3 regions of the Pseudoalteromonas sp. NS-SX12 genome follow, and region 2 is predicted to be linked to each of the others. Evidence: predicted binding sites of a transcription regulator. Region 2 holds the regulator's gene; each other region holds the start of a gene.
The links. The regulator FliA, encoded in region 2, starts transcription of late flagellar genes. The targets are predictions, from matches to a motif close to CTAAAGNTNNNNNNNNNNNNGCCGATA.
Positions count from the first base shown of each region.

Region 1: the regulator FliA is predicted to act here: its motif matches at 3,511-3,537, upstream of AC2IOM_RS00485 (flagellin N-terminal helical domain-containing protein).
Region 3: the regulator FliA is predicted to act here: its motif matches at 6,391-6,417, upstream of pomA (flagellar motor protein PomA).

Region 1 covers NZ_CM170634.1:84,311-95,393, reverse strand. The annotation lists gene flgL (flagellar hook-associated protein FlgL) at 1-754, shown strand, start outside; gene AC2IOM_RS00495 (flagellin N-terminal helical domain-containing protein) at 1,059-2,030, shown strand; gene AC2IOM_RS00490 (flagellin N-terminal helical domain-containing protein) at 2,467-3,441, shown strand; gene AC2IOM_RS00485 (flagellin N-terminal helical domain-containing protein) at 3,638-4,600, shown strand; gene AC2IOM_RS00480 (flagellar protein FlaG) at 4,671-5,090, shown strand; gene fliD (flagellar filament capping protein FliD) at 5,117-6,508, shown strand; gene fliS (flagellar export chaperone FliS) at 6,520-6,948, shown strand; gene AC2IOM_RS00465 (hypothetical protein) at 6,941-7,222, shown strand; gene AC2IOM_RS00460 (motility associated factor glycosyltransferase family protein) at 7,241-9,307, shown strand; gene AC2IOM_RS00455 (GNAT family N-acetyltransferase) at 9,325-9,807, shown strand; gene AC2IOM_RS00450 (NAD(P)-binding protein) at 9,822-11,083, shown strand, end outside.
Region 2 covers NZ_CM170634.1:2,981,750-2,992,832, reverse strand. The annotation lists gene flhB (flagellar biosynthesis protein FlhB) at 1-961, shown strand, start outside; gene flhA (flagellar biosynthesis protein FlhA) at 1,043-3,151, shown strand; gene flhF (flagellar biosynthesis GTPase FlhF) at 3,173-4,555, shown strand; gene AC2IOM_RS13900 (MinD/ParA family ATP-binding protein) at 4,548-5,405, shown strand; gene AC2IOM_RS13895 (RNA polymerase sigma factor FliA) at 5,414-6,130, shown strand; gene cheY (chemotaxis response regulator CheY) at 6,181-6,564, shown strand; gene AC2IOM_RS13885 (protein phosphatase CheZ) at 6,581-7,354, shown strand; gene AC2IOM_RS13880 (chemotaxis protein CheA) at 7,369-9,582, shown strand; gene AC2IOM_RS13875 (protein-glutamate methylesterase/protein-glutamine glutaminase) at 9,594-10,748, shown strand; gene AC2IOM_RS13870 (flagellar motor protein) at 10,741-11,083, shown strand, end outside.
Region 3 covers NZ_CM170634.1:1,785,946-1,797,028, forward strand. The annotation lists gene AC2IOM_RS08340 (diguanylate cyclase domain-containing protein) at 1-2,970, shown strand, start outside; gene dxs (1-deoxy-D-xylulose-5-phosphate synthase) at 3,042-4,907, opposite strand; gene ispA ((2E,6E)-farnesyl diphosphate synthase) at 4,977-5,834, opposite strand; gene xseB (exodeoxyribonuclease VII small subunit) at 5,876-6,109, opposite strand; gene pomA (flagellar motor protein PomA) at 6,529-7,290, shown strand; gene AC2IOM_RS08365 (flagellar motor protein MotB) at 7,294-8,202, shown strand; gene AC2IOM_RS08370 (TonB-dependent receptor) at 8,276-10,330, opposite strand; gene AC2IOM_RS08375 (hypothetical protein) at 10,453-10,719, shown strand; gene AC2IOM_RS08380 (hypothetical protein) at 10,716-11,042, shown strand; gene AC2IOM_RS08385 (PepSY-associated TM helix domain-containing protein) at 11,039-11,083, shown strand, end outside.

The sequences.
Region 1 (11,083 bases), 160 kb from region 2:
AGGTGACCAAGGTAATCATGAGATGCAATTGGCGGTTGGTATAACGTTGCGATCTAGTGATAATGGTATTGATGCGTTTGAAAAAGTGGACGCACGTCTAAACGTTAATACAAACGCGCCTGCAGTTGGAGGCGGTATCACTGGAGGTTCTGTTTTTGTTAAAGAACAAGCTCAGTTCGATGCATATCACAAAGCTAACTATGACCCTCTTGTACCTGCGAACAATAATTTACAAGTGACCGTTACCCCTGGGGCACCTGACACATACTCGATAACACTTGGTGGTACACCAGTTGCATCAGGTAACTATGATGGCGAGGCAATAAATTTCCAAGGTATGGAAATTGAGCTTTCTGGTGTCGCACCGGGAACAGCGGATTTTTCTTTAGCACCGCCGGAAAAGAAAAATGTATTAAATACATTAGAAGAGTTAATTACCGGTTTAACTACATCTGGATTATCTAATGATGCATATCAAGAGTTTTTGGCAGATGGTATAACCGGATTAACTAACGCGCAAAATCAAGTGTCTATTACTCAAGCAAATTTGGGCGGTCGATTAAAAGTTGCTGAGAGGTTGCTAGATTCGACTACTGATATCAATATTAATCACAAAGAATCTAAAGCAAATTTAATTGAATTGGATATGGCAGCGGCAATTTCTGAATTAACAAAAGAAGAGACAGCGTTGCAGGCATCACAGGCAACATTTGGCCGCCTTACTCAACTTTCACTGTTTGATTACATTAGGTAGTATTTATTTTTATCTATAAAAAGCGAGTTTTAAACTCGCTTTTTTGTTAATTTATCCCGTAAATTAGATGATTTTTTAAAAATTCACTAAAGCAAGTCAATTTATTGCCGATACAATAGTTAGCCATATTTCCATCTTAAATAAGTTTTTGAATAATTTAAAAAAAATTAAAAATTAAGCTAAAGGAATTTTTTTTCCTCCCGATAACAAAAGTAACTTCAAGAGATACTGAAATTTAAATTTCTAGCTCTTCGTTAAATATGAGAATTGAAAGTAAGTTATTTTTACTTCGGGAGAATGAGTCATGGCACTTTATGTAAATACAAACGTAAGTTCATTAAACGCTCAACGTCAATTAATGAATTCAGGTAATTCGTTAGATACATCTTTTCAGCGTTTATCATCAGGTCTTCGAATCAACAGCGCAGCTGATGATGCGGCAGGTCTTCAAATTTCAGACCGTTTACAATCACAGATTAATGGTCTTAATCAAGGTAACCGTAATGCTAACGACGGTATCTCACTAGCACAAACAGCTGAAGGTGCGATGGATGAAGTAACGGGTATGTTCCAGCGTATTCGTACCCTAGCACAACAAGCATCAAATGGTTCGAATACTGATGAAGACCGCTTAGCGCTTCAGGAAGAAATTCGCCAGTTATCTGAAGAAGTTAACCGTGTTGCTGCAGATACAACATTCGGTGGCACGAACTTACTAGATGGTACTTATGAAGCGAGCTTCCAAGTTGGTGCAGATGCTATTCAAACGATTGGCTTTAGCATGAAAACAGTTGGCGGCACGACTAACGGTCCTAATACTATGACAGCAAACGGTGGTTTCACCATGTCAGGTATTGCTGGAATTGCATCAGCTGTAACTGGTAAGTCGATGACAGCTCTAGCGGCTGGTATCAGTAACGTAGGTACTGGTGTAACAGCTGCAACTGCTGGCTTTACTAATATGGCTGCAACGGTTATCAGTGTATCGTCACAAGAAAATGCGCAGCAAGTGTTAGCAGCAATGGACTCAATGATCGCGGTTGTAGATAAAAAGCGTTCAGAGCTTGGTGCGGTACAAAACCGATTCCAGTCAACAATTCGTAACCAATCGAATATTTCTGAAAACTTGAGTGCTGCGAAATCACGTATTAAAGATGCTGATTTTGCACAAGAGACTGCTGCGTTAACACGTAACCAGATCTTACAGCAAGCAAGCCAAACAATCTTGAGTCAGGCTAACCAGCGTCCACAGGCTGCATTGAGTCTACTAGGATAAATTAAGAGAAATGCCCTTATCAAATGGGGTAGTAGATAAGGGCATTAGAAACGGATATTTAAAGCGGAGGCAACTGCTATAAAACATCCAAACAAGTAAGTATAAGAAACCCAAAGGTCTCTCGTACTAAATTGATTAAGCAAATATAGTACCAAGTATAAAGTAAGTTTATTGACACCGCTATATTTGCCCCTTACTTTCAATCTTTCTCTTTGAAAAGAGCCTTTATAAGGCTCTTTTTTATTTGTGGCACAGTTATTGAATTATTCTTTCTTGAACAAGATATGTAGGAAAATTTAGGCGGTTATTTGCCGCTTTTGTTTAAAAGTTGGCAATCATTTTCCTAGACCCTAATGGCAATGTTGCAAGTAATGCTGCGTTTACCGGGTTACTCATATCTAACATATTATAAGAGATAGATAGAGAGAGTAAGGTTATGGCTTTATATGTAAATACTAATGTAAGCTCGCTAAATGCCCAGCGCCAGTTAGATCGTTCTGGGAGCGACTTAGATACAGCGTTTAAACGCTTATCATCGGGTCTTCGAATTAATAGTGCTGCTGACGATGCTGCAGGTCTTCAAATTTCAGACCGATTACAATCACAGATTTTAGGTTTGAATCAGGGCAACCGAAATGCGAACGATGGTATTTCACTAGCACAAACAGCTGAAGGTGCAATGGAAGAAATGACTACCATGTTCCAGCGCATTCGAACATTGTCACAACAGGCTGCAAATGGTTCGAACACGGATGAAGACCGATTAGCACTGCAAGAGGAAATCCGTCAGCTATCATCTGAGATTAACCGAGTTGCAGCCGATACGACATTTGGTGGTCAAAACTTACTCAATGGTAACTATGAAGCTAATTTCCAAGTAGGTGCTGATGCAGTGCAAGTTATTGGTTTTAGTATGAAAACAGTTGGTGGTACCGCAAATGGGCCGAACAGTATGACCGCAAATAATGGTTTTACTATGTCAGGTATCGCAGGCATAGCTAGCGCCGTTGGTGGTAAAGGAATGAGCGTTTTAGCCGCTGGTATCAGTAACGTACAAACAACATTAACAGAAGCGACCGTTGGGTTTAGTAACATGGCGGCGACGGTAATAAGTGTGTCGACACAAGCGAATGCACAACAAGTTCTTGCGGCAATGGATGCGATGATTGCTGTTGTAGATAAAAAGCGTTCTGAGTTAGGTGCGGTTCAAAACCGTTTTCAGTCAACGATTAGAAACCAAGCTAATATCTCAGAAAATCTAAGTGCTGCTAAATCACGAATTAAAGATGCAGACTTTGCCATGGAAACAGCGCAATTAACACGAGCACAAATATTACAGCAAGCGAGTCAGACAATTCTCGGTCAAGCAAACCAAAGACCACAAGCTGCGCTAAGTTTGCTGCAAGGTTAAATTTAATTTATTTAAAAAGCTCCCTAATGGGAGTTTTTTTATGCCTATTAAAAAAAATTAAAAAAATTGCTAAAGCAAATTCTAAAGATGTCGATAAGCCGACTAGAACACCTATTTTAGGATTCTAAATTGGGCTTTTTAAATAAGTAGGGGTACTTATTTAAACTGCACTTTAGTTAATAAAGCGGAGGCAATTATGGCTTTATATGTAAATACAAATGTGAGCTCTTTAAATGCTCAAAGACAATTAAGTCAATCAGGTACTAACTTAGATACCTCATTCCAACGATTGTCGTCAGGTTTGCGTATTAATGGTGCAAAAGACGATGCTGCTGGTATGCAGATTTCGAACCGACTTACAGGTCAAATTAACGGTTTGAATCAGGGTATTCGAAATGCAAATGATGGTATTTCTCTATCACAAACTGCTGAAGGTGCGATGGATGAAATTACCAGTATGTTCCAACGTATGCGTACACTCGCTCAACAGGCGTCGAATGGTTCAAACACGGATGAAGACCGTCTTGCACTGCAAGAAGAGATTCGTCAACTTTCATCTGAAGTAAACCGTGTTGCTGAAGATACAACGTTTGGTGGTCAAAACCTGTTAGATGGCTCTTATGAAGCCAACTTCCAAGTAGGTGCCGATGCAATTCAAACCATTGGTTTTTCAATGAAAGATGTTGGTGGCACGGCAAATGCCATGAGTGCGAACAACGGTTTTACTATGTCGGGTATTGCATCAATAGCAACAGGTGTAACTGGCAAAACTATGTCTACACTTGCTGCTGGTATTAGCACCGTCAGCTCAACGATTACAGAAACAACAGCATCTTTTACGGCTTTTGGTGCCACCTCTATTTCAGTGTCATCTCAAGTAAACGCGCAACAAATACTAGCTGGTATGGATTCTTTGATTGCCGTTGTTGATAAGAAACGTGCAGAACTAGGTGCTGTACAAAACCGTTTCCAATCATCAATTCGAAATCAATCGAACGTTTCAGAAAACCTTGCAGCTGCTCGTTCACGTATCCGTGATACTGACTTTGCTGCTGAAACAGCTGCATTAACTAAGAATCAGATCTTACAACAAGCAAGTAGTTCAATTCTAAGTCAAGCTAATCAGCGACCACAGGTGGCATTATCTCTCTTAGGTTAAATTAATTGACCACTGGAAAAACATTTTCCAGTGGTCAACTATAATTACTTAATAAGCTAAAGGTATTGGTATGAATGTTATAGAATCAAACCTGGCAGTCACACAGAGTGATGAGCTAAAGAAACAGCAAGGGTTTGGTGGCGTATCTGAGAGTCAAAGTGACGACAAAACTAGACCAACTGGTACAAATCTTGCTGATTCAGAAAAAGACCTTTTTCAAGAAGAGGTCAAATCGAAGGAAGATATATTTGCTGAAATTAAAGCAAATTTAAAAAAGATAAATGAGTTTATTCCTGTACAAGCAACAAGCTTAGTATTTGAGTTTGATGAGCTTGGCGAACCGCCGGTAGTAAAAGTATTGGATAAGTCTAGTCAAGAAGTCATCAGAGAAATACCACCTAAGGAATTCCGCGAAATGGCTAAAGCTTTAGACGAAGTAGCCGATAGACTTACTAACACCAAAGGCGTTTTGTTTAACGACACGGTGTAGCAAATATTTAAAGGTTAGAGGTAGTTATGGCGAGTATCACATCAGCAGGGGTTGGTTCAGGGCTAGACCTTGAAAGTATCATCAAAGCGTCATTAGATGCCGAGAATATTCCTAAGTTACAAGCTTTTGCTGCAAAAGAAGAAGCTATAACAGTTGAGCTTTCAGCGATTAGTGAAGTGAAGTCAGCAATGACACAACTTCAAGATGTAATCAAAAAATTAGCAGATGTAGATAACTTTACAAAGCGTACCGCTGAATTAAAGCAACCAGCTTCGGGTGATTTGATCCGCGTTTCCACTAACGATAATACCACTCCGGGGCGTTTCAATATAGAAGTAATGCAGCTTGCTCAGGGCTCTAGAGCGGTTTCTAACACTGGTTTTTCGGCTGCTGATGATGTTGTGACTGCTAGTGGAGGAACACTAAGTTTCGCTGCTGGAAGTAAGTCATTTGATTTAACACTCGATGCAGGTGCCACGCTCGAAGACGTTAGAAATGCGATTAATGACGCTAACGACAACTTTGGGGTTATTGCCAATATTGTCAATACTGGAACTGAATCAAAATTAGTCCTTACATCAAATGAAACCGGTACAGGCAATGATCTAGTTGTTACAAATGATACTGCAGAGCTTGATGCTATTTCAACCGTAGCTAATGGCGGAGGGGCAGGTGGGCTTGGTATTGCTGCCGAAGATCAAGCGCAAGACGCAATTATTAAGGTTGATGGGCTAACAGTTCAAAATAGCACTAATACTTTCAAAGATGCTGTACAGGACATGACCATCACAGCACTGAAAGAAAGTGAAAACAACGAAACCTCTCGCATCGATATCGATTATGATAAAAGCGGCGTATCTACCCTTGTCGATGAATTTATATCTAGTTATAACAATCTAATCGGTCAACTCGGATTTCAAAGCAGAGTTGGTAAACCACTCAACGGTGATGCAACGATTAGAACGCTTGAAAGTCAGCTTAATTCGATGTTATCAACTACAGTTCCTGGTGTGGAGCCATTCGAAACTATATTTGATGCGGGCTTGGGAATTAATAAAGAAGGCTACTTAGAAAAAAGTACGCTAGTAAGAAGCTTAAACACGGCACTTGATGAAAATTATGATGAAGTTGGCGAGCTTTTTGCAGGTGAGAATGGTATTGCCAAACAGTTTGAAACGCTTCTGGATAATTATGTGTCGTCGAGTGGTTTGCTCAAAGAAAGAGAAACTGATCTTAATCTTAGACAAGAAGACTTAGAAGATGATCTAGCTAACCATGATTACCGAATGGAGCAATTAGAGATTAGGTTGCGAAAGCAGTATTCGTCACTTGATGTGCTGTTGGCAAATATGCAACAGACGCAAACCTACTTGTCAGCTCAACTTTCGAGCTTACCAGGTTTTACCAAATCAAAATAAATGGGTAACTTATGTATAACGCTAAAGTAAAGAATTACCAGAAAGAAGCATTGAAAACACGTGTTGCTGGTGCAAATCGTTATCAGATCATTCAAATGCTAATGATGGGCACATTAGAAAAACTAGTGTTAGCAAAGGTGTCTATTGAACGTAAAGATCTTGCAGCTAAAAGTGAGAATATTTCTAAGGCCTCAGCCATTATTAATTCTTTACGAGATTGCCTAGATTTTGAAGTTGGTGGTGAAGTAGTCGAAAACCTTTATATGCTTTATACGTATATGCTTGATACATTACTTGATGCAAGCTTAGAAAATAGCGTCGAAAAAATCGATGAAGTTGCAGGTTTAATTAAAGAGATTAAATCTGGTTGGGACGCGATTCCCGTTGAAGTACGAGATGAAGTATTAGGTTCTTCGTCTCAAGGTGCTAGTGTTGGATAATTTCTCCGCTGTTAACAGCAGTCTTGAACAGCTCAAGGCTGCAATCGAATGTGAGGATTATGAATCGGCGAATGAGCTTGCATTAGCTTTTGACATAGTGATAAAAAAATTATTTCAAAATAAGGAATTAATTGATCAAGATTTGCAGTTAGTGCTGGTAGATTTTTCCCGATTGGTATCTAATTTGCAAGAGAAGCAAAAATTGGTTGGCAAAGATATTGTTAAGTTAAAACGAAGTTCAAGTCATATTAACCAGTATCTGCAGGCAAAATAAAATGGGAAAAAAAGATATATGCTCTCAATTGAACAGCAACTTCAAGCATTGGAAGAACAGCTAAAGAGAAGATGTAACGAAGCAGAAAAAGAACAGATATTTGTTGATGCTGGCAATCAGCGATACAAAGAAAATTTAACGGCATTTCAAACTTACTTTCCTGATATTTATGAAAAATTTCTGACTTATAACCCAAGTGATAAATTCCAGTTTATCCTTAATTCTAATGGCTCAGTCAATATCATAGATCATGATACTGGAGTACCTATGTACTCTGAGGATCCAGTTGAGCAGTGTAAAGAGCAGTGTCAAAAAAATATCGACTCGCCAATTATTGGTAGAACAGATCACACGGGCGTGGCACTGATTGAGAATGTGTCAGACTTCAGACATGTCGATTTAATGGTTGATTTGGGAACCATTTATAACAAAGCAAAAGATAACCTCGAAGATAACAACAAGCTCGGCGACAGCATACCTAGCTTAATGGTGTTTGGTGTGGGCTTAGGTTACCACTTAGAGCAACTAATTGATGCTACAACCAGTGCTTATATCAATATATTTGAGCCGAATGAAGATTACTTTTTTGCCAGTCTATTTGTGTGTGATTGGGTAACTATTCTTAATAAAATCGATAAAAAAGGATGCTATTTATATTTAGGTATTGGCCTAACTGAGTCTGAAATTTATCAAGCTTTTTATAATCGCTCTCGAAATATTAGTGTGGCAACTATTTGCCATGCTTGGTTTTACCAACATTATCCATCATTTTCAGTAAACAAATGGATAGCGGAATTTAAAACAAATTTTCATCAGTTTTTTGCCGGTTTTGGCTTCCTAGACGATGCAATCATGGGGGTGGCGCACACATTAGGTAATGTGAAAAACGAATTACCTATGATGGGTAAATTTAAAACAGACGATACCATTGCACAGTTACCTGCCTTTATCATTGCAAATGGCCCCTCACTTGACGCTGATATTGAACGTATTAGAGCGCTTCAAGATAAGGCGATTATTTTCTCATGTAATTCGGCATCTACCGCTTTAGTAAAGCATGGCATAGTACCTGACTTTCATGTGGCTTTGGAGCGTACAAAGTCAACCTATACATTTTTAAAAGAGCATTTGCCAGAACATGCTCGCGCTAAAATGAATTTACTTACCACTAATGTAATGCATCCTGATGTATCTCAACTCTTTAATTGGACTGGGATGGGCTTAAAAAGCGGTGAAACAGGTACCCAAATGTTGCAGGTTGAGCATTATTACGATCAAAGGTTGTCTAGTAACACTTTATCTTTTTGTAACCCTTTGGTTGGCAACACCGCATTAAGCTTTGCCTGTCATTTAGGATTTAAAGAGATTTACTTGTTTGGCGTTGATAATGGTTTTATTGATGAGGCACACCACCACTCTAAATCAAGTTTTTACTATGATGAAAAAGGTGACACTGTTGTAAAACCATATAGGCATGGCAAGAATATAGCGCTACCAGGGAATTTTGTTGAACGTGTTTTGACTGATGAGTTTATGCACGTTGGTAAAGTGCAAATGGACCGTTTGTTAAAGTCTTTTGAGAATACTGGTCTTAACTGTTACAACGCAAGTAACGGTGTTGCTATTGAAAATACAATCCCGCTTCATTCAGAAGATATTTTACTAGGCGAAATGGCGCTAGAAAAAGCCCAGGCAATTGAATATATCAAGAGCACATGTTTTGACGTTAAAAGTAACTATGATGCGGTAGAAGCCTATCTGGGTTATAGCGACTTCAATGCTTTATGCCAAACAATGAGCGAGATTCTTCGTCAACCGTTCTCAAATCGTCTTGAGGCGCAAAATGTTTTGCTTCAGAGCTTGCGTTACTTGTATTCATTTAAAGATTCTCCAAAGCATTTATTACTTTATTTGCTATTGGAAGGCGAAGCACTGTATGTAACATCATTGTTGATTTCATTACTTTATAACTTCGGTAGTGACGAGGAAATAGTGCCTTATTTTGATGAAGCAATTGAGCGTTGGGCGTTATTCATAGAATCAGCACCAAACTTGTACCAAGAGTTTTCTAAAAAGCCAAAGTAACTATAAGCGGAGGTAACATGATAAAAACGGAACGTTTTTTTCTGCGAGAGTTAGAAGAGAAAGATGCAACGGTGCGTTACCTCTCTTGGTTTAGTGATCCTGTTGTAACTCAATTTATTGAAAGTACACCCAAAAGCTTATCCGAAATCAAATTATTTATTGCTGAAAAGTTGCAAGATGATAATGCTTTATTGTTGGGTATTTTTACACATGATTGTGAGCATATTGGCAATATTAAATTTGAGCCTATAACACTTGAAAAAAATTATGCTGCTTTAGGCATATTAATTGGTCAGATAGAATGGCGAGGAAAAAAGGTTAGCCAAGAAGTGATTAATGCAAGTTGTGATTACTTAAAACAAGAATTTGGCATTACTCATTTTTGCTTGGGGGTTGCCAAAGAAAATGTGCCTGCAATTAAAGCATACGAAAAGCTGGGATTCTCTAAATCGAAAACCGACCTTAGAGACTCACTCTATGTAATGGATAAGTACCTTTAAAAAGAGGTGGACTCATGAAGACATTTGTAATTGCTGGTGGTGGTTACCGTGGTATTTTAGGCGCAATTTTACTTCGACAAAAAGGGCATAATGTTACTTTAATTGACGCAGGTAAAGGATTAGGTGGCGTATTAAATGGCATACAATGGAAAGGCTACTCACTCGATCTTGGCTGTCATTTATTTGACAATACTTCAAAACAGCACACGCAACTGCTACAGCAAATACTTGCTGATAAAATGCAACCAATAGAAGTAACTTATGGCGGTCGAACAGAAGGTGTTTGGCATGACAATTTTACGGTGCCATCTTATGCAAATACGCATGTTGATAAGGCGCAATTACTGCATCAATTAGTGATTGCAGCAGCAGAAAGTCAACCGGTTTCGGTTCATAACTACCAATCCTATTTAAAACAGCGCTATGGTAACTTGGCTTCTCAATTGTTGGCAAAAGCATGTCGTAAAAAAGTGCAGTACGATGCCAAAGAATTAGACGCAGTTGCGGCGAGAGTTGTGTTGTTTGATCGCGTTAACTTTTTTGACAATGATACTTCGTTGTTTCTAAAGCAACATGCTCATCTCGACGAGGTGTTAGCTGCATCGGCAGTCGAAGACCCAATGCGTTTTTATCCTGATGCAAAGGAGCAGTTTGAATACAGAAATATCTACCCACCTGGTGGGACAGGTATTTTTTGTCAAAAAGCACAATCTTATCTAGATGAAATCGGTGTTAAAGTGGTTCTAAATGCTGAAATTACTAATTATAACGGTGATATAGTAACAACCAGTGATGGCCAAACGTTTTCTTGTGATAAATTGTTCTGGACACTAGAGCTCGAAAAAGCCGAACGATTATTTACAGGCCAATCGACACTGGCTCGCTATATTCATCCGGTTCCTATGGTAGTAGCTTATTTTGAAGTGAATGAAGAAGATGTTAATGATTACACTTACGTTCATGATCATAGTGACGACACCTATATTTTCCGAGCTTCAACAATTGGTAAATACAGTCAACAAATCATTGATGGCAAAACATATGTCTGTTGCGAAATACCAACAACTAAAGAAAGTGAAATTTGGCAACACTCTGAGTTGTTTGTTGATACCATTTGGCAAGAGTTTAAGTTATTAAACATCGTTAAGGAAAATGCGTGTTACAGCGATTATAAAATAATAAATGCACCAGTAACCTTTAAACTACCTAAAATAGGATTTTCCGAAACTGAGCGCACTGTTCGAGAGTTGCTAGCGGAGTTTCCAAACTTGATTTT
Region 2 (11,083 bases):
ATATAATGTAATGGGGCGTTTGCTTTCGCTTAATCGTAATGAAGTCTATGACACGACCAAAATGTTCTCGGTGTGGGGCGAAGTTGCTAGCGAACTTTGGTATGGCATGACAATGTTTGTGTTGTGCTTACTGGTTGCAGGTGTAATTGGCAACACATTTTTAGGTGGCTTTAATTTTAGTTGGCAAGCGGCTGCGCCTAAAGCGAGTAAAATGTCGCCTCTCAAGGGCTTTGCCCGCATGTTCGGTAAACAAGCTGCTATTGAACTAGTTAAAGCATTATTAAAGTTTGGCCTGATTGCAACGGTTGCTGTTTACTTAATCAAAGGCTATTTCCCCGAAATTCTTACCCTGAGCTTAGAAGCGGTGCCCGGTAATATTGAACACGCATTATGGATCTTGGCGTGGATGTTTTTTGCGCTGGCGATGACGCTAATCGTTATAGCGTCAATTGATGCACCATTTCAAAAGTGGAACCATAACGAACAGCTAAAAATGACTTTGCAAGAAGTTAAAGATGAATTCAAAAACAGCGAAGGTGATCCACAAATCAAAGCCCGTATTCGTCGTACCCAGCGAGAAATGTCGCAGCGCAGAATGATGCAAGATGTACCAGATGCGGATGTGGTAGTTACAAACCCAACTCACTACGCTGTTGCGCTTAAATATGATACGGCGAAAGCCGGCGCTCCTATGGTTATTGCTATCGGTGGTGACCAAATAGCGCTGCAAATTAGAAAAATAGCAGATCGCTTTGACGTACCGATTGTCGAGTCGCCCGCATTGGCGCGATCATTGTTCCACACCAGTGAAGTGGGACAGCAAATTCCTGAGCAGTTGTTCGTTGCGGTGGCGCAAGTACTTGCTTATGTTTTTCAGTTAAAACAATTTAATAAAGGGCGTGGTAAACGCCCAGAAAAACTCGCTAAAGAGCTGCCAATACCTGAAAATTTCAAATATTAAACAGCACGTTATCGCCATTTTTCTTGTTGGAACGGTATTTGCTTTAGCTATACCAGTGTCAATATATTGAATAGCTGCTGTATGGACTTCAAGGCCACATTAAATCAATTAAACGCAAATAAATCGGATTACCTGAAAGGTATAGGTACACCTATTCTTGTGCTTGCTGCGCTCGGTATGGTTGTATTGCCTATGCCTGCGTTTTTACTCGATATACTGTTCTCTTTTAACATAGCGTTGTCGCTGGTCGTTCTACTTATTACCTTATATACCTTGAAGCCACTCGATTTCGGTATTTTCCCAACAGTTTTGTTAATAGCCACTATCTTGCGCCTTGCGCTTAATGTAGCCAGTACCCGAGTCGTGTTGCTTGAAGGTCACGAGGGCGGCGATGCAGCAGGTAAGGTAATTGAAGCGTTTGGCTCAGTTGTTATCGGCGGTAACTATGCCGTTGGTTTAGTGGTTTTCCTTATTCTAATCATTATTAACTTTGTGGTAATTACTAAAGGTGCTGGCCGTATTTCAGAAGTATCTGCACGTTTCACCTTAGATGCAATGCCAGGTAAACAAATGGCGATTGATGCAGACTTAAATGCAGGCTTTATTACTGCGGAACAAGCGCGAGAGCGCCGTACCGAAGTGACTCGTGAAGCCGATTTTTACGGTTCAATGGATGGTGCCAGTAAGTTTGTAAAAGGGGATGCTATTGCCGGTATTATCATTCTTGTTATCAATATTATTGGTGGTTTATTTATTGGCATGATCCAGCATGATTTACCGTTTAGTCGTGCAATGGAAGTATATACGCTACTTACGATAGGTGATGGCCTTGTTGCTCAATTACCTTCGCTACTTTTATCTATCGGTACCGCGATTGTGGTAACGCGTCAAAATGAATCGCAAAACATGGGCGAACAATTTCACGCTCAATTAGGCAATGACAAAGCCCTTTATATTGCAGCAGGTATTTTAATTGTAATGGGTTTAGTACCTGGCATGCCGAAAATCGCGTTTCTGGGTTTAGGTATGCTAATTTTGGGTGTTGCATATTGGAATAAGCGCATTAAAACACAAAAAGCAGAAGAAGAATCGAAACAGGTTGCAAAAGGCGGTTCACCAGGCCAAGAGCAAGCGCAAATTGAGCAAAAAGAGTTGGGTTGGGATGATGTACAGCAAGTAGATGTAATTGGCCTAGAGGTTGGTTACCGTTTAATTCCACTTGTCGACCAAGCACAAGGTGGTGAATTACTGAGCCGCATTAAAGGGGTGCGTAAAAAGTTATCTCAAGAGCTTGGCTTTTTAGTACCGCCGGTTCATATTCGAGACAATTTAGAGCTAGATCCGAACGAATACCGCATCACATTAATGGGGGTTTCTAGTGGTAACGGTGAATTAAAACACAATAACGAATTGGCAATTAACCCAGGTCAAGTATTTGGTGAAGTAAAAGGGGTTGCGACCAAAGACCCTGCATTTGGCTTAGATGCAGTTTGGATCGCACCAGAACAAAAAGATGAAGCACAATCACTTGGCTATACCGTGGTTGATGCTGCAACTGTGGTTGCAACACATATTTCTCAGTTATTACACAATAACGCAGCTTTGTTATTGGGCCATGAAGAAGTACAAAACTTACTTGATATGCTAGCCAAGTCGCATCCGCGTTTAATTGAAGGCTTAGTACCCGATATTTTACCGCTCACTACAATTGTAAAAGTACTGCAAAACTTACTTAATGAAGGTGTGCCAATTCGCGATATGCGTTCGATTGTTCAAACCCTCGTTGAGTACGGCCCTCGTAGCCAAGACCCAGACGTACTAACGGCTGCAGTTAGAATCTCACTGCGTCGACTAATCGTTCAAGACGTTGCTGGTAACGCACCAGAAATCCCCGTCATAACATTGGCGCCTGAGTTGGAACAGATGTTGCATCAGTCACTTCAAAGTGCAGGTGACGAAGGTGCTGGCATTGAGCCAGGGCTCGCAGAAAGACTACAAAATTCTCTCGGCGATGCGCATCAAAACCAGGAAATGGCAGGTGAACCTTCAATACTGTTGACATCAGGTATGTTGCGCAGCGTGTTATCGCGATTTGTGAAACACAGCCTACCGGGTTTGCGCGTGATGTCATATCAGGAAGTACCTGAAGAAAAACAGATCAAAATTGTTTGCTCAGTCGGTCAACAGTGATAAGTAGAGACGAGGTGTCACATGAAAATTAAACGTTTTTTTGCTAAAGATATGCGCAGCGCATTGAATGAAGTAAAGCATGAGCTAGGTCCTGATGCAGTTATCATGTCAAATAAGCGCATGGCTGATGGTGTTGAAATTGTGGCAGCTGTTGATTATGAAAAGTCAGTGCAAGCTGCACCTGCAGCGCCTAAGTTAAGCGAAGAAAAACCTCGTTTTAGTAATAATTTTGTTAAGCCAAAACCGCAAACAGCGACCCCTGAAAAACAAGCAGCGGTAGCAGATAGTTTATCGGCATTACTTGAGCGCCAAGCGAAAAAATCACCTCAATTTGATAAAGCACCTGAGCCAAAGCAGCCTCGTAATTGGTTTGATGACGATGATTCACTCACATCGACAAAGCAAGATGCCCTTGATAGCTTTGCTAAGCCAAAGCAGCAAAGCAGTTATGGCAACCAAGCTCAGTCGCTTGATGAAATGCAAGCGATGCGTGATGAAATGGCATCGATCAGACAGTTACTTGAGCACCAACTTTCTGGCTTAATGAATGAAGATATGGCGCGCCGTGACCCAACTCGTGCACTTTTACTCGACCGTTTGAAAGGTATGGGTATCAGTGAAGCAGTAGCGGACCAGCTTGCGTGTTTTATTCCAGATGACGTTGCACCGCGTCAAGCGTGGCAAGAAACACTTAATATGCTGAGCAAACAGCTATACACTGCAAATAATGAGATTTTGCGTCGTGGTGGCGTATATGCGCTAGTTGGCCCTACTGGTGTAGGTAAAACTACCACAGTTGCAAAGCTAGCTGCACTTGGCGCACAAAAATTTGGCGCCAACAATATCGCGCTAATCACAACAGATACTTATCGTATTGGCGCATATGAGCAATTATCGACTTATGGTCGTATTATTGGCTGCCCAGTAAAGCAAGTTAAAAATGCAGAAGAACTCACTGAAATTCTTTATCATTTAAGAAATAAGCGTCTAGTATTAATTGATACAGCAGGAATGAGCCAACGAGATATACGTTTGACTGAGCAACTTAACACCTTAATGCGCAATAGCCGAGTAGATATTCGCAGTTACCTTGTGTTAAGTTCAACAGCACAGCTTGAAGTACAGCAAGAGGCGATTAAACAGTTCAAACAGGTACAGTTAAGTGGTTGTATCTTCACAAAACTTGATGAATGTCTAAGTTTAGGTGAAATTATCAGTGTAGCCATTCAAAATCGTCTGCCAATAGGCTATCTTACCAATGGGCAGCGTGTACCAGAGGACATTCGTGTGGCAAATGCGGAAAAATTGGTCAGCAAAGCTCAGCAGTTGTATGCAAAACGAACAAACGCGCAAGCAAGACGTGCATCAAGCATGGCGCATCAAGCAGTAGGAATGTATGATTAACCCAGAATTAGATCAAGCTAGTGGCCTGCGGAAAATGAAAAACAACAACAAGGCTGTAAAAGTAATTGCGGTAACTGGAGGTAAAGGGGGAGTTGGTAAAACCAATGTCTCTCTAAACATGGCAATCGCCATGGCTCAGCAAGGCCAAAAAGTACTGGTACTCGATGCCGATTTGGGTTTAGCAAACTGTGATGTAATGCTGGGTTTGCGTGTAGAGCGTAACCTTTCTCACGTGCTTTCAGGTGAATGTGACCTCGAAGATATTTTAGTTGAAGGGCCGTATGGTATGAAAATTGTACCTGCGACATCTGGCTCTCAAAATATGGTGGAATTAACACCATCTGAACACGCTGGCCTTATTCGCGCTTTTGGCGAATTAGACTCACACTATGATGTATTAGTCGTTGACACTGCGGCCGGTATTTCAGATATGGTGCTTAGTTTTTCCCGCGCTTCACAAGATGTGCTTGTTGTTGTGTGTGATGAACCAACATCAATAACCGATGCTTACGCACTGATTAAAGTGTTAAGCCGTGAGCACGGTGTGTACAAATTTAAAATAGTTGCGAACATGGTACGCAGCTTAAAAGAAGGCCAAGAGCTTTTCGCAAAATTATCAAAAGTAACTGACCGCTTTTTAGATGTATCGCTTGAGCTAGTCGCAACAGTTCCATTTGATGAAAATATTCGAAAAGCGATTCGTAAACAAAAAACCATTGTTGACGTATTTCCAAAATCGCCTGCAGCAATTGCGTTCAAAGCACTTGCAACTAAAGCGGCGAGCTGGCCAATTCCAAATCAGCCGTCAGGACACCTAGAGTTTTTCATTGAGAAACTGGTTAGTAATTAGGAACGCCTATGAAAAGAACCGCTGCCTATGCTAATCAAAATCAATTATCGCAACTTGTCGAACAGCATACGCCGTTGGTTAAACGCATTGCCTACCATATTTTAGCGCGTCTACCGGCGAGCGTTATTGTCGAAGACCTCATTCAGGCAGGCATGATAGGACTCATTGAGGCTGCTAAGAACTTTGATGGCAGTAAAGGTGCGAGCTTTGAAACCTATGCGGGTATTCGTATTCGCGGTGCAATAATTGATGAAACGCGTAAAGGAGACTGGGTACCTCGCTCAGTACATAAAAACGCCCGTGAAGTCGCCGCGGTCATCAATCAGCTAGAATCATCACTCGGACGTGAACCAAAAGACAGTGAAGTAGCTGAAAAACTTGATATTACGTTAGATGAGTACCATCATATTCTAAGGGATATAAGCAATGGTAAAATTATCGGCATTGAAGATCTCGGTGTTGATGAAGATGTCATCGACGCAGGGCTCGGCAATAAAGAACAAAATCCATTAGTTGATATTCAACAGGATAAATTTAATAAAGCGTTAGTAGAGGCAATACAAACTTTGCCAGAAAGAGAAGCGTTAGTGCTGTCACTTTACTACAATGATGAAATGAATTTAAAAGAAATTGGGCTAATTCTTGAAGTGAGTGAATCAAGAGTGAGCCAAATACATAGTCAGGCCATGGTGCGCCTTAAAGCAAAAGTCCATGACTGGATATAGAATAAAAGTAGTAAGTAAACAATTAGGTGCATACCTCACTGGAGGATATTTTGGATAAAAACATGAAAATTCTTGTAGTTGACGACTTTTCAACGATGAGAAGAATCATTAAAAACCTGTTAAGAGATCTTGGTTTCACAAACGTGCAAGAAGCAGACGACGGTAGCACTGCGCTACCAATGCTGCAAAACCAAGAGTTTGACTTTGTAGTTACGGATTGGAATATGCCAGGTATGCAAGGTATAGATTTGCTGCGCGCGATTCGCGCGGATGACAGTCTAAAACACATACCGGTACTAATGGTAACTGCGGAAGCCAAAAAAGAGCAGATCATTGCTGCAGCGCAAGCAGGTGTAAACGGTTATATCGTTAAACCATTTACAGCAGCAACGCTTAAAACAAAGCTTGATAAAGTTTTTGAGCGTTTAGGCTAACGGGAAGGAGAGGTTTATGTCAGCAAGTGCTGCGCCTCAAATTACCTTAGAACAAGCTAAGCAGCTAGTTGCGTTTCTTGAAAACGATGAGCAACAACAAGCGCAAGAGCTGCTAAAGCAAGTTACGGCAATTGAGCAAGATGAATTATTTGATGAGGTAGGCAAACTAACTCGTCAACTGCATGATTCATTGAAAAATTTTCAACTTGATACCACTTTATCGGCGTTAACAACTGAGTCTATTCCTGACGCAAAAGAACGTCTCAATTATGTTATGGAAATGACAGAGCAAGCTGCGAATACAACGATGGACGCCGTTGAAGCATCGCTGCCTATTGCCGATAACTTGCAAACAGGTCTCAACAATATTAAGCCCAAATGGGACAAATTAATGTCGCGAGATCTTAAAGTTGGTGAGTTTAAAGTGTTATGTCATGAGCTAAACGGCTTTATGGACGAAGCAAAAACAAATTCTGATAAATTAAATGCATTAATGACAGAAGTGCTCATGGCCCAGGGTTATCAGGACCTCACAGGTCAAGTTATTCGACGCGTAATCGAGCTTGTCCGAGAAGTCGAGGATAGCCTGATTCATATGTTAACTGTGTTTGGCACACCTGTAGAACATGATGAATCGCCTGAAACGACAATACAACAAGAACAACAAATGGTTGCTGATGGTGAATTAGACCAAGTAGCTGAAGGTCCAATTATAAATGCTGAATCACGTGAAGATGTGGTTTCAGGTCAAGATGAAGTAGACGATCTGCTGTCTAGTTTGGGCTTCTAATCGGAGAAAAATGCATGAGCTTTGATGTCGATGAAGATATTTTACAAGACTTTTTAGTCGAAGCCGGTGAAATCTTAGAGTTGCTCTCAGAACAGTTAGTTGAACTGGAAAATAATCCAGAAGATGCTGATTTACTGAATGCGATATTTAGAGGGTTTCATACCGTAAAAGGGGGCGCTGGCTTCTTGTCTATGACAGAGCTAGTCGATGCATGTCACGGCGCAGAAAATATTTTCGATGTTTTACGACAAGGCCAACGCAGGGTTACTCCTGAATTAATGGATGTGATTTTACAGGCACTTGATACCATCAATGAAATGTTTGCTCACATTCAAAATCGCGCTCAGCCCGATCCTGCTGACCCGCAGCTACTGGCAGAACTACATAGACTTAGTCAGCCTGAAAGCGCAGATGAAGCACCGGTAGCCGAAGCGCCAGCAGAAGAAATTGTCGAACCAGAAGCTGTCGAAGAAGACCCGTTTGGTGATATTTTATTTGATGCTGATGCGCCAAGTGATGAAGCACAATCTTCTGGCGATAGCGTTGACGATATCACAGAAGAAGAATTTGAAAGCTTATTAGATGAGTTACACGGCTCTGGTAATGGCCCAGCCTCTAATGCAGCGCCAGAAGCGAGTGAAAGTAGCGACTCTGATGAAATCACTGATGATGAATTTGAAAGCTTACTCGACGAATTACATGGCGCTGGTTCATTCGGTGGCGCGTCTGAGACAAGTGCGCCAGAAAGTGCAGCTCCAGCGGCTTCATCGGGTGACGATGAAGACATTACCGAAGATGAATTCGAAGCCCTACTTGATGAACTTCATGGCAAGGGTAGTGCGCCAAGCACTGCTGAAAAATCATTTAATACTGATGCGGTAGCGGCAAAACCGGCAACGCCAACACCACCTCCTGCGGCTAAGCCAACGCCGGCGAAACAACAAGCTTCAGCACCAAAACCAGCAGCTGCTAAGCCTGCTGCGCCAAGTGCAGCCAAACCAGCTGCAGCGCCAAGTAAAGCACCAGCTAAACCGGCAGCGCCACCGGCTGAAACGACAGTGCGTGTTGATACCAAACGCCTTGACCAAATCATGAACATGGTCGGCGAACTGGTATTGGTTCGAAATCGACTTGTCAGCTTAGGTGCTAACGTTAGTAATGAAAGTATGGGTAAAGCCATTTCTAATTTAGATGTGGTGACCGCAGACTTACAAGGCGCGGTAATGAAAACCCGGATGCAGCCAATCAAAAAAGTATTTGGCCGTTTCCCTCGCGTTGTACGTGACTTAGCTCGCAGCTTGAAAAAAGAAATTAATTTACAGCTAGTTGGTGAAGAAACAGATTTAGATAAAAACCTTGTTGAGGCACTTGCAGATCCGCTAGTTCACCTTGTACGTAACTCGGTGGATCACGGTATTGAAATGCCAGACGATCGTGAAGCTGCAGGCAAACCACGCACCGGTACGGTGACGCTGTCAGCATCACAAGAAGGTGACCATATCTTACTTACCATTGAAGATGATGGTGCGGGTATGGACGCAGAAAAGCTGAAAAGTATAGCGATTGGTAAAGGTGTAATAGATGCCGACCAGGCAGCTCGACTGTCAAACAACGAAGCGTATAACTTAATCTTTGCGCCAGGTTTCTCTACCAAAGAAGAGATTTCTGATATTTCTGGTCGTGGCGTGGGTATGGACGTGGTTAAAACCAAAATTACCCAATTAAACGGTACAGTGAATATTGAATCAGAAAAAGGCAAAGGCACAGTACTTGAAATTAAAGTACCACTGACGCTCGCTATTCTACCTACTTTAATGGTCGTAGTTGGTCAGCAAACGTTTGCATTACCACTCGCCGGTGTAAGTGAAATTTTCCACTTAGATCTTACTAAAACAAATCTAGTTGATGGGCAGCTAACGATTATCGTACGTGATAAAGCGATTCCGTTGTTCTATCTAGAAAAATGGTTGTTACGGAATCCTCGCAGCGAACAAAAGCGTTCGCAGGGGCATGTTGTTATTGTGCAATTAGGTACGCAACAAATGGGCTTTGTGGTTGATTCCTTGATTGGTCAGGAAGAAGTGGTAATCAAGCCATTAGATGCTTTATTGCAAGGTACGCCGGGTATGGCGGGCGCAACAATTACGTCAGATGGTGGCATTGCACTAATTTTAGATGTACCAAGCTTGTTAAAGCACTACGCAGGCCAAGGTCGCAATAAAAAGTAAGAGAGCACTTAATGACAATTAGGGTTTTAGTAGTAGATGATTCAAGTTTTTTTCGCCGTCGTGTGAGTGAAATCTTGAGTCAAGATCCCAATATTGAAGTGATTGGCACAGCTAACAATGGTAAAGAGGCGGTTGAAAAAACTGCCGAATTACGACCATCGGTTATCACAATGGATATTGAGATGCCTGTGCTTGACGGTATTAGCGCTGTAAAGCAAATAATGCAGCAAACGCCGACACCAATATTAATGTTCTCTTCGTTAACGCATGATGGAGCAAGTGCAACGCTTGATGCACTTGATGCCGGCGCGTTAGACTTTTTACCTAAAAAGTTTGAAGATATTGCTCGCGACAAAGAAGAAGCAACGAAAGTACTTCAACAAAAAGTTAAAGAAATAGGCCGTCGCCGAGTAGGTGGTTTTAGACCACAGCGTGCAACATTAAATCAAGCGTCTACGGCAAGAGCAACACCTGAGCGCAGCACTAGCTCAACGTTACGTCAGCCTGATAGAACCTTTGCTGCTCGCTCCACACCGGCTGATTCGCGTGCGGCAACTAAAAGCGAAAGACCAAAAGCATCTGGTAAACAATATAAGTTAATGGCAATTGGTACTTCTACAGGTGGTCCGGTTGCGCTGCAAAAAGTGCTTACGCAGTTACCAGCCAATTTTCCTCATCCAATTTTGTTGATTCAACATATGCCAGGTGCATTTACACCGGCATTTGCACAGCGATTGGATTCACTTTGTCGAATCAAAGTTAAAGAAGCAGAAAACGGCGACTTGCTCAGACCAGGCGTTGCATATTTAGCACCTGGTGGTAAGCAAATGCTAGTTGAAGGTCGTAGCGGCAATCAAAAGCTAAAAATCTATGAAGATGATAGCGCTCGTGTCACTTACAAACCAAGCGTTGATATCACTTTTGCTAGTGCAGCAAAAAGTTACGGTGACTCAGTGTTGGCAATTGTACTTACTGGTATGGGAGCTGATGGCCGAGATGGCGCACGTATGCTTAAACAGGCGGGCTCTAAAATTTGGGCACAAGATGAGGCGTCTTGCGTTGTATACGGTATGCCCCAAGCAGTTGCAAGTGCTGGTTTAAGCGAGAAAAGCATCGCATTGGATGACGTTGCTAAACATATCAACACGGAAATAGGTTGTGGATAAACTAGCCGTTTTTGGTGCGATTATAGCGTTTGTAGCAATTGGCTTAGGGTATACCATTGAAGGTGGTGTGCTGGCGAATTTGTTTGATTTGTCAGCATTCATAATTGTGTTTGGCGGTACGCTTGGCGCGGTAATGTTGCAGGCAACTAAATACCAGTTTACCACAGCCATTAAAATGCTGCCTTGGGTGATAACGCCACCTAAGCATGATTTTGCAAAAGGCATTGAGCAAGTAAAAAACTGGGCGGCAAAAGTACGTCATGACGGCTATTTGTCGTTAGAAAACCTTGCTATTGATGAAAAAGATCACTTTGTATCAAAAGGCCTAAATTTGC
Region 3 (11,083 bases), 1.2 Mb from region 2:
CAAGGTTATTTGTGGATTGGCTCCCAGTTTGGCTTGAGTCGTTTCGACGGTAATCGCTTTACTAATTTTAATGTTAATAACAGTGATTTTTTGCCAAGCAATGCAATTAACAGTTTGCTTATCGATAACGACGGTTTTTTATGGATTGGCACTGATAACGGGCTAGTAAAGTTTAGCCCAAGTGAGCTGACATCAGAGCGCTTTAGTTTAAACGGCCCAGTACGTGATATCGCACAAGATAACAACGGTCGTATCTGGATTGCATCGAACAGTCTTTACCTTTACTCCAACCAAAAACTCAATACCATTTCTCAGCTGCTTGGTGTAAGTGACACTAATAATAACTTTAGCAATAAACGAAATGCCTTAGTGAAACTGATTGGTGAAGTGCGCAAAATGGCACTGTCGCCTGACGGTATTTGGCTTATTAACGATCGCTTTTTACTGCATTTACAAAGTTTAGCGAATGAAACTACCGGTAAAATTCGCTTTGAAATTACCGAACGTATTTCATTGCCACAGCGCTTAGCACAATCGGTATTATACGACTTAGCGTGGCTGGAAGGGGACTTATTTATTGCCTCTGAAGTTGGCGCTTACTTTCTCGACATTGACCAAGAATTAAGACCTTTTTCATTACCCTATGCCAATAACGCCACAGTATATAAATTTATGTACGATTCGGATGGTTCATTGTGGGTTTCGACTAAAGGGCGATTATTGTATCGCGATAGTAGTGGTATTTGGCAGTGGATTGAACAATCAGACCTTGAACAAACGGTTTGGTTTTCCGATATTTTCAGAGGGCAAGACGACATTATTTGGCTTGCAAGTTTAACCGAAGGATTGTGGCAAGCGCGCCCTAGCCAAGTAAAACGTCATCGCGATAGTAAAGGCTTAAATCAATCGGTTACTACGCTAAAGTTTGGAGAGGACCAGCGTTTATGGCTAGCCACCAAAAATGGTATTGGTTATTTAGATGAAAGCGGTTTATTTAACGTAGAAATCGCGGCGGCAAAACTCGGTGGTTTGACCGTTCATGATTTACATTTTCAGGGCTCGCGTTTATTTATCGCAACCAACCGTGGGGCCTTTGTTTACGATGGTAATGAATTACTTAAACTTGATGCCGCAACGTTACGTGCAACAGCCGTGTTTGCTATCGAAAGTGCAGAGCAAGGCGGCGTTTGGCTAGCCACAGATCGTGGTTTATATCGTTTGGCGTTTAACGGTTTACGCTCGTTTGTTTATAACTCGTTTCTTGATAGTAAATACATTACTTTTATCGATGAGCAAAATGGCAAAGGTTACTTAGGCACCTCGCGCGGCGCTTATTTTTTCAGTGAGCGTGGTATCGAGCGTTTAGCCATGGGCAGCGCATTAGCTGAATCAAATATCAGTTTTATTCTTCCCGTTGAAAATAGGCTGTTTGTTGCAACGCAAAATAATGGCTTATTTTATCGCAGTGACAAAGGCGTTTGGCGTCAGTTAGATGTATCTAATGGCTTACCTTACGGACCTATTTTAAGTTTGCATTTTGAGCAAGCGCTAAATTATTTATGGGTGAGCACTAGCAAAGGTGTCTATCGCTTGCCGCTTAAACAGTTTGAAGAAGGCATTCACTCGCTTGAAGTTGAACAAGTTATCTCGCCTTACAACAAACAGCTTGATGGCAAAACCAGTCAGTGTTGTTCGGGGAATGCGCTTGGTGCAATTGCCCGTGTTGGTTCGAGCTTATGGTATCCAAGCAAGTCTGGTTTAGTTGAAATCCCAACCAATATTCGGTTATTTAGTGAAAGTGATATTCGCCCGATTATTGAAACGGTCACGGCCGATAACGGTGGCGAGAAAAATACCTATTCAGTACCTGAGGTCGATACTCTTACACTGCAAACCGAGGAACGAAATTTAACACTGGGTTATACCGCAATTAATTTCCAAACTGCTTCTGAAATTGATTTTCGCTACCGCCTTGTAGGTCTTGATGGGGTTTGGCGTGAAGCAAATAATAGCCGAGAAGCAAACTATGCTAACTTACCGGCTGGGAAATTTGTTTTTGAACTACAAGCAAAACGACGCGGGCAAGAGTGGAGTAGTGCCGATACGATTTCACAAACCTTGATTATTCCAAAAGCCTTCGATGAAACAGTGGTGTTTCGTTTAATCGTTGTGATGTCGTTTATTCTTGCCCTGTATATTGTGTTTCTGTTCTATCGTAATCAAGAGCGTCGTAAGCAAGAAGAACTAGAACGCTTAGTTGAAACGCGCACTCAAGCGCTTATTTCTGCGAATGAGCAACTTAATAAAGCTAACGACAGGCTAAAACTGGTAAGTCACTCAGATGAGCTAACAGGCCTTCGCAGCCGTCGCTTCTTATTTGATCAACTACCGAAAGACATCGAGCATTTCCAAAGTAACCGCGAAAGCCTTGAGATTCAGGGTAAATGTATGGCACTGCTGATTTTGAACTTAGACAAGTTTAGCCGTGTAAACGATGTGTTTGGTTCGTTTGCTGGCGATAACTGTTTACAGCAAATTGCGTCCTTGCTGACAGAGCAGGTACAAGGTGCCGACTATGTGGTACGTTGGAGTGGCGACGAGTTTTTGATTTTACTAAGGGATATGCAAAAGAGCGCTGTACATCAGTTTGCGCGCAGTATTAGTCATCAGCTAGCTGGGCAAAATTTTGTTATGCCTGATGGCCGTAAAACAAAACTAACAGGCTCGGTTGGTTGGGCATTTTATCCGCTACCGTTGCTAGGCGGGCAAATTATTAGCTGGGAAACATCCATTAAAATTGCCGATATTGCACTGCAAAAAGCAAAGGCGAAAAAACCGGGCAGTGTCGCTTACTTTAGCTTTTCAGATAATATCGATGCGTTTGAATTTGAAGATAGTGAACGTGTTGCTCAGCAGTTAGAATCGTTATTAGATTCCGAGCAAGCTAAGCTGCATATTTCTGAGATATAAAATAGGTAAGTGTGAGGATTGAGAATTCAGATTTCAGAAAGTTGCTGAAACCTGAATTCTTAAGGCATGCGCTATTTGGCTAGGTACGCTTCGATACTCTTTTGAATACCGTCAGCGTCAAGGCCAAGCTCTTGATGGATCTCTTGCTGTGTACCGTGTTTAATAAACACATCAGGTAAGCCTAAGTTAAGTACCGGAATGTTTAACTTTTCTGCCATTACAAACTCGTTCACAGCAGAGCCAGCACCGCCCATAAGCGCGTTATCTTCAAGGGTAACTAAGGTGCTGTGAGAAGCTGCAAGCTGTTTAATTGCCGTTTCGTCAAGTGGCTTAACAAAACGCATATCAAGTAGCGTCGCGTTAAGCGCTTCAGCCACTTGCTTTGCTTCGTCAAGCAAGGTGCCAAAGCTTAAAATTGCTGTGTCCTTACCTTCACGAATAACCTTAGCTTTACCAATCTCAAGTGCACTCATCGCATCATTTGGCATAATGTCGCCTGCGCTGCCGCGAGGGTAACGTACCGCACTTGGTCCTTGATGCAGATGGCCGGTGTAAAGCATTTGACGACATTCGTCTAAATCACTTGGTGCCATGATCACCATATTTGGAATACAGCGCATATAGCTTAAATCGTATGCACCTTGGTGAGTTTCACCGTCTGCACCCACCACGCCAGCGCGGTCGATGGCAAACATTACTGGTAAATTTTGCAAAGCTACATCGTGGATAAGTTGATCGTAACCACGTTGTAAAAAGCTAGAGTAAATCGCCACAACTGGGGTAAGTCCTTCACAGGCTAAGCCTGCACCTAAGGTTACCGCGTGTTGTTCGGCAATTGCCGCATCATAATATTGGCTTGGGAACTCTTTTGAAAAGCGCACCATGCCTGAACCTTCACGCATCGCAGGCGTAATTGCCATAAGTTTCGGGTCTTTTGCGGCCATATCGCATAACCAATCGCCAAATACTTTTGAGAAAGTAGGTGCGCTTGGTTTTGACTTTGGTAAGCTGGTTTCGCTTGGGTCAAACTTTGGTACGCCGTGATAGCCAATTGGATCAGCTTCTGCTGGTTTATAGCCTTTACCTTTTTGTGTGCGTACGTGAAGTAATTGCGGGCCCTTTAAGTTACGCATATTACGTAAGGTATCAGTTAGCATGCCAACATCATGGCCATCAATTGGCCCAATGTAGTTAAAACCTAATTCTTCGAAAAACGTACCTGGGATCACCATACCTTTAAGGTGTTCTTCCATACGACTTGCCAGCTCTTTTACCGGTGGCATGCCAGACAGTAGTTTTTTACCGCCTTCACGAATGTTGGTATAAAAGCTACCTGACAGAATACGTGCAAAGTGGTTGTTGAGCGCGCCTACGTTTTCTGAAATCGACATTTCGTTGTCGTTTAGAATAACCAGCATATCGGGATTTAAGTCGCCGGCGTGGTTCATTGCCTCAAATGCCATACCCGCAGTAATCGCACCATCACCAATAACGGCAACAACTTTACGGTCTTGGCCTTCTTTTTCAGACGCCAGCGCCATACCAAGTGCCGCCGAGATTGAGGTACTTGAATGGCCTACGCTAAAGGTATCGTATTCACTTTCTTCACGGAAAGGGAATGGGTGCAAACCATCTTTTTGGCGAATGGTATGCATTTGCTCACGGCGACCTGTTAAGATTTTATGTGGATATGCTTGATGGCCAACATCCCAAATCAAACGGTCAAATGGTGTGTTATATACGTAATGCAACGCCACAGTTAGCTCAACGGTGCCAAGACCTGAGGCGAGGTGCCCACTACTTTGTGATACCGAGTTAAGTAAGTACTCTCTCAGTTCATCGCTTAGCTCAGCCAAGTTTTGCTGCGGTATTTCGCGCAGTTGCTCTGGCGTATTCGCTAAGCTTAATAATGGATACTTGCTACTATCAAATGTCATGATGTTTTAAATTCTATCCTAAAAATGAGTCGCCAATTTATTGTTATCGCTTATTTGGCGTACTAGGGATCAGTGATCTCTAGCAATTATATATTCTGCAATCGCTTTGAGTCGACCTGTATCGGCATCTATTTCAGACAAAGCGTTAATTGCTTGGTTCACAAGATTTCGCGCTTTATCTTTTGCGCCTTCAATGCCTAGTAAAGCGGGGTAGGTTGCTTTGTTGGCTTCGATGTCTGACCCTTGTGGTTTACCTAAAGTGTGCGTATCACCTTCAACATCAAGAATGTCGTCTTGAACTTGGAATGCAAGGCCAATTGCTTCAGCATAGCGTGCTAGTGCCGCAATTTCTAATTCGTTGGCATTACCGGCAAGAGCGCCCATCTTAATTGCCGATTTTAGCAGTGCACCGGTTTTTAATTTATGTACTTGCTCAAGTTGAGTAAGGGTAATTAGCGAATCGGTTGCCGCAATATCAAGTGCTTGTCCGCCGCACATACCTAATAATCCAGACGCATTTGCTAACGTGTTTACGATTTTTAGCTGGTTGTTAACAGTAGTGCCATTAAATTGTGATTCAGTAATGGTTTCAAATGCTAAACACTGTAGTGCATCGCCCACTAAAATAGCAGTCGCTTCATCGTAGGCAATATGGCATGTTGGTCTGCCACGGCGCAGTTCATCATCATCCATCGCTGGCAGGTCATCGTGTACTAACGAATAGCTATGAATACACTCAATTGCGCATGCAATTCGGTCTAGGTCGGCGTTGTCGGCGTTAAATAATTCACCTGTTAGGTAAACCAAAATCGGTCGTAAACGTTTTCCACCATTTAATAAACTGTAGCGACATGCGGCTACTAGTTTTTCATCCGTGTGATGTGACGCTGGGGTCAGCGCACTCAAATTTTCTTCAATGCGCGGCAAATACGCAGAGATTATAGAGTCGACAGAATTCAATTGAACGCCTATTGGTTAAAATCCACAAGTTGGGCATTGTCATTTTGCCCCATCAAGATTTGCACTTTTTGTTGTGCTTGCTCAAGCTTTTGTGATGAAGCTGAGGCGAGGGCAATACCACGCTCAAATTGCTTTAACGCTGTTTCGAGAGGCAAATCACCGTGTTCCATTTCAGTTACAATTGTTGAAAGTTCTGAAATGGCTTCTTCGAAGCTTAAATTTTCAGGCTTTTTGCTCGCCATAAGTTACCTGCCACGCAAAGTAAAAAAGAATTGGCTAATTTTATGGTTATTGCCGCGCTAATTCAATTTAACTTGCTAAATATCCTAACGAATGTGCTTTAACGCTTTGTTTTACTCTTATTTGAGCTAAATTAATTTGTTAAAGGTTGGGTTAGAGCGCATAAATTTGTCATAAATGCAGCTAAACTTTATTGCTAGCAGTATTAAGGTGATTCTGTCTGGGGCTGATATCATGTCACTGTTTTTATTGAAAGCTAAGTTGATGTATGCAAAATAAATTACTAATACTTTGCTAGCGCTTGCCGATAAATAAAAGTAAATTATTATAATAGTTACGGTATCTTGTCTTCACGCAAGCATATTGAGCCTCAAATTTAAAACCCAAACTTGGTTTATAAGTATTACAACTGGGAGTCAAAGTGGATTTAGCAACGGTTATAGGCATTGTCGGTGCAGTCGGTTTCATTGTGATGGCAATGGTCATGGGTGGTGATATTGGCATGTTTGTCGATGTGCCCTCAGTACTCATTGTATTTTGTGGTTCATTATTTGTTGTACTCTCTAACTACACTATGGGGCAATTTTTTGGCATAGGTAAAGTCGCCGGTAAGGCCTTTATGTTTAAAATTGAAGCGCCAGAAGAACTTATCGAAAAATCAGTAGAGCTGGCAGATGCTGCCCGTAAAGGCGGCTTTTTAGCACTAGAAGAAGCTGATATCCCTAACCCTTTTATGCGTAAAGGCATTGATATGCTTGTAGATGGCCATGACGCTGATGTCGTGCGTGCCACGTTGCAAAAAGATATTAGTTTAACCACAACACGTCATGAGGCTGGTGCTGGATTATTTAAAGCTCTGGGTGATGTTGCGCCTGCGATGGGCATGATTGGTACCTTGATTGGTCTGGTAGCCATGTTATCGAACATGGATGACCCCAAAGCCATCGGTCCAGCAATGGCGGTTGCCTTACTTACAACACTTTATGGTGCATTCCTTGCGAACGTAATCGCCATTCCAATTCAAGCTAAATTAGAAAACCGCAAAGACGAAGAGCAACTCAATCAGCGCTTAATTTTAGACGCTATTTTAGGTATTCAAGATGGCCAAAATCCAAAAGTGATCGAAGGTATTTTGAAAAACTATTTAGCAGAGTCTAAACGCCAAGTGGATACTGAGGGGTAGACGATGTCGGACGAAGCAGAAGAGTGTAAATGCCCGCCCCCCGGATTACCGGCGTGGATGGGCACCTTTGCTGATTTAATGTCGCTATTAATGTGCTTCTTTGTATTGTTATTAGCTTTCTCAGAAATGGATGTACTGAAGTTTAAGCAGATTGCAGGCTCGATGAAGTTTGCATTTGGTGTACAAAATAAGATTGAAGTTAAAGACATTCCAAAAGGTACTAGCGTTATTGCTATGGAGTTTCGTCCAGGCAAGCCCGACCCAACGCCGATAGAAACAATTCAGCAGCAAACCGTCGAAATGACTCAGCAAATGCTTGAATTTCAAGCCGGTGAAGAAGACAGTGCAGGTGGTAGGCAAGAGCAACGCGGTAATCGCCGAGGTGGTGAATCGGCAAGTACCTCTAAACAAACCGCCAGTGAAGCGCAGCAAGAAAAAACCAACGAGCTACTTAAAAAAATCGCGCAACAGCTGGAGCAACAAATTATTGATGGCGCAATTGAATTAGAATCGCTCGGTCAGCAAATTGTAATCCGTATTCGGGAAAATGGCTCGTTTCCATCGGGTAGTGCATTTTTACAGCCACAGTTTAAGCCAATTATTCAAGAAATAGCGGCGTTACTAAATGATGTGCCCGGCGAAATTACGGTATCGGGTCATACCGATGATTTTCAAGTGAGCAACGAGCTTTACACTAATAATTGGGATCTTTCTGCTAAGCGCGCTGTTGCGGTAGCAACGGAAATGCAAAAAGTACCGTCGTTTGATAAAGGTCGCATGGTGGTAATTGGTCGAGCAGATACCAGGCCGTTAGAGCCGAATGTTGATGAAGAGTCGCGTCGCCGTAACCGTCGGGTTGAAATATCGATTATGCAAGGTAAAGCAAAAGAATCGACACCAATTGATTTATAGTCAAATTAGACCACAAAGGTCAACGCTTTAAATAAAAAACCCCGCAACTGCGGGGTTTTTTATGGTTATTTTTTTAGAAGCGATACGTGATCGAGCCACCAAATGTACGTGGGTCAACAACCGCAGCATAACCGTCAGGGTAACGACGACCTGCTGGTTCGTAAACCGTAACCGCTTCTTCGTCAGCTAAGTTATTGATAAACGCATTGATGATCCAGTTTTCAAGCTCGTAGTTAAGCGAGACACGCGCTACCGTGTAATCGCCTGCGATGCGCTCTTCTGTATTTGATATTTCACCGTAATAATCATCAACAAATGACACGGATGCTTTGGCAGATAAGGCATCGGTAAACCAATAACTTGCGCCTAAGTTAGCTGTAATGCCCGGTGCCGAACTGAGTTCGTTACCATTAATGCTTTCGTATTGTGGGCTATCATCTTTTATTTCTGAGTTCATTAAGCCAAGACCTGCGTTTAAGCGAAGATCTTGCGTTACCATCGCGCTGATTTCGGCTTCTAAGCCGTATGTAACGACCGAGTCGATATTTGAAATACGGCGCTGTAAATTAGTTGCTTGGTAATCTGAATAGTCATTGTAGAAAAGGTTAGCGCTTACGTTAATATTGCCATTATTTAGGCTAGAGCGAATACCTGTTTCAAAGGTATTAACCGATTCAGAATCATAATAATAGTATTCACCCGCAAACCAATCGAGTGCGCCGCCTGCTGAGTTATAGCCTTTACGCGCGCTCACTGTTGCTGTTGTCGCATCTGAAATGGCATATTGCAGTACCAGTTTTGGCAGAGTAATGGTGTTGTCTTGGTCAAGTACCGATAGCTCATTCTCAAAATAGTCGCGATACTGTGATTCTTTTTCCACACGACCACCCACAATTAGAGTAAAGGCATTGGCAAACTCAAAATTAACTTCACCGTACAATGCTTTTGAGTCACTTTCATCATGGCCATGATAAATTGACCCGCCAACACTCTCATAATCTTGCTCACGCTCAAAATAAGCTAAGCCAACAAAACCATAAAACGCATCATTGTCTAACCCAAAGCGCATCTTGCCGTCGATAGTAAGGTTTTGTTCTTCGGTTGTTAGTGTTTGCTGGCGCGTAATGTCTGGGTCATAACTATCAAAGCCCCATTGGTAATCCATACCTGCAACTAATAAGTCAAATGCAATATTATTTGATGCTTTATAGTCAAACTTAGCGCTTACCGTTGTGCTGTCTGTATCCATATAACGTTGACCTGTTGGAATATAATCCCAAGGGTTGTCTGCTGTGAAATATTTACGGCCGGTATCGCCTTTTTCACGGTTATCAGAAACAGTGAAAAGTGCCGAAAAATCTTCTAATGCTGATGGTTCCCACAGTAACTTTGCTTTTAGTCGTGTTGTTTTTAATTCATCTAAGTCAAATGTTGGATTGTGGCTTTCATAAATTACACTGTTATCGTACGATTCACCGCTCAGTAATTGGCCTGTAAAACGAAACGCAAGTTGGTCGTCGATTAATGGACCAGAAGCCATAACTGACGTATCAATATATTGATCTTGGTTGCGATAGCCAACACGTGCTGCACCTTCCCAATCGTAGCTAGGATCTTTGGTTTTAATGTAAATTAAGCCACCTAAGCTGTTGCGGCCATTACTGGTAGATTGCGGACCACGAAATACTTCAATTTGTTCAACGTCCCAAATACCACTATCACCTGTTAAATCAGCCATAAAGGGCTCGGCAACGCCGTCAATTAATGTTGAAACGCGCGCACGAGCCCCGCCGGTTACGCCATTAAAGCCACTTGCTGAGCCGTTACCAGATACACCTCGAATGTCAGGCACTGCACCAGTTAATGCAACCACATTTGGAATTTCAGATACCGCCTGACTTACCGTAATGTTTTGAATTGAACGCAGCGTTTCTTCGGTAATAACAGATACACTCGATGCAGTGTCTTTTAAGGTACGATCCGCTTTTTCACCAATCACGATAATTTTTTCGATTGATTCTAATTCTTGCTCATCTTCTGCAATGGTGAAGCCGGAATATAAACTTGCTGAAATAACTAACGTAAGGGTACTAAGTTTAAAACTAGCAATTGACTTTGCTGTAGGCATTTGTGGGATTTCCTTTGTAAGATATTAATAGTATTATGAATACGTAACGAATTCTAAATGCAAATAATTATCATATCAATTTAAATTTATTTAATTTTTAAACTAGTTTAACGGGGCGTTTAATGAGTTATTTTATTGTGTTGCCTGCAACAATCATGTTGTTTGCGGTTGGCTTGTTGTATTTATCGAATAAACATCAGCTGTTACGTACTAAACCGCTTGCAAAAAAATTGCGTCCAATCGCCTACCTTATGTTGCTGCTTGCTTTTGTGCTAATGGCAGCTAAATACGCTGTTAGTGCCTCGCTATTTATCGGCCTAATGGTGATTATGCTGTGTGTGATTGCTTTGCCATTGATGGCGCTATTTTTAAAGGGGAATAAAACGTGAGTGAACAACTTAGTCGGCAGCAAAATAAGATTCAGCCTGACTGGTGGTCAAAAACACTGGCGGGCGTGGTATTGGGGCTTTTCTTAAGTTATGGGCTGGTAGCACTTTTTGCATGGTTTGGCCCTGATAATCTGACAACAACCCTATCAAACGAGCGCGCATTGTGGCGTGTGCAATTTAATATGTGGTTAATTACGCCAATTTGGTTGTGTGTTATTGCCTTTGTGTACTTATTTAAAAGTGGCAAAGTCGCTTGGCTTAAACTAGGCCTAGCGAATGTGTTTGTTTATAGCGTTTGGGTATTACTAAGGAGCACGCTATGAAAGTAAGAAGTGATATTTTAAGGGTCTATCAAAACGTTCAT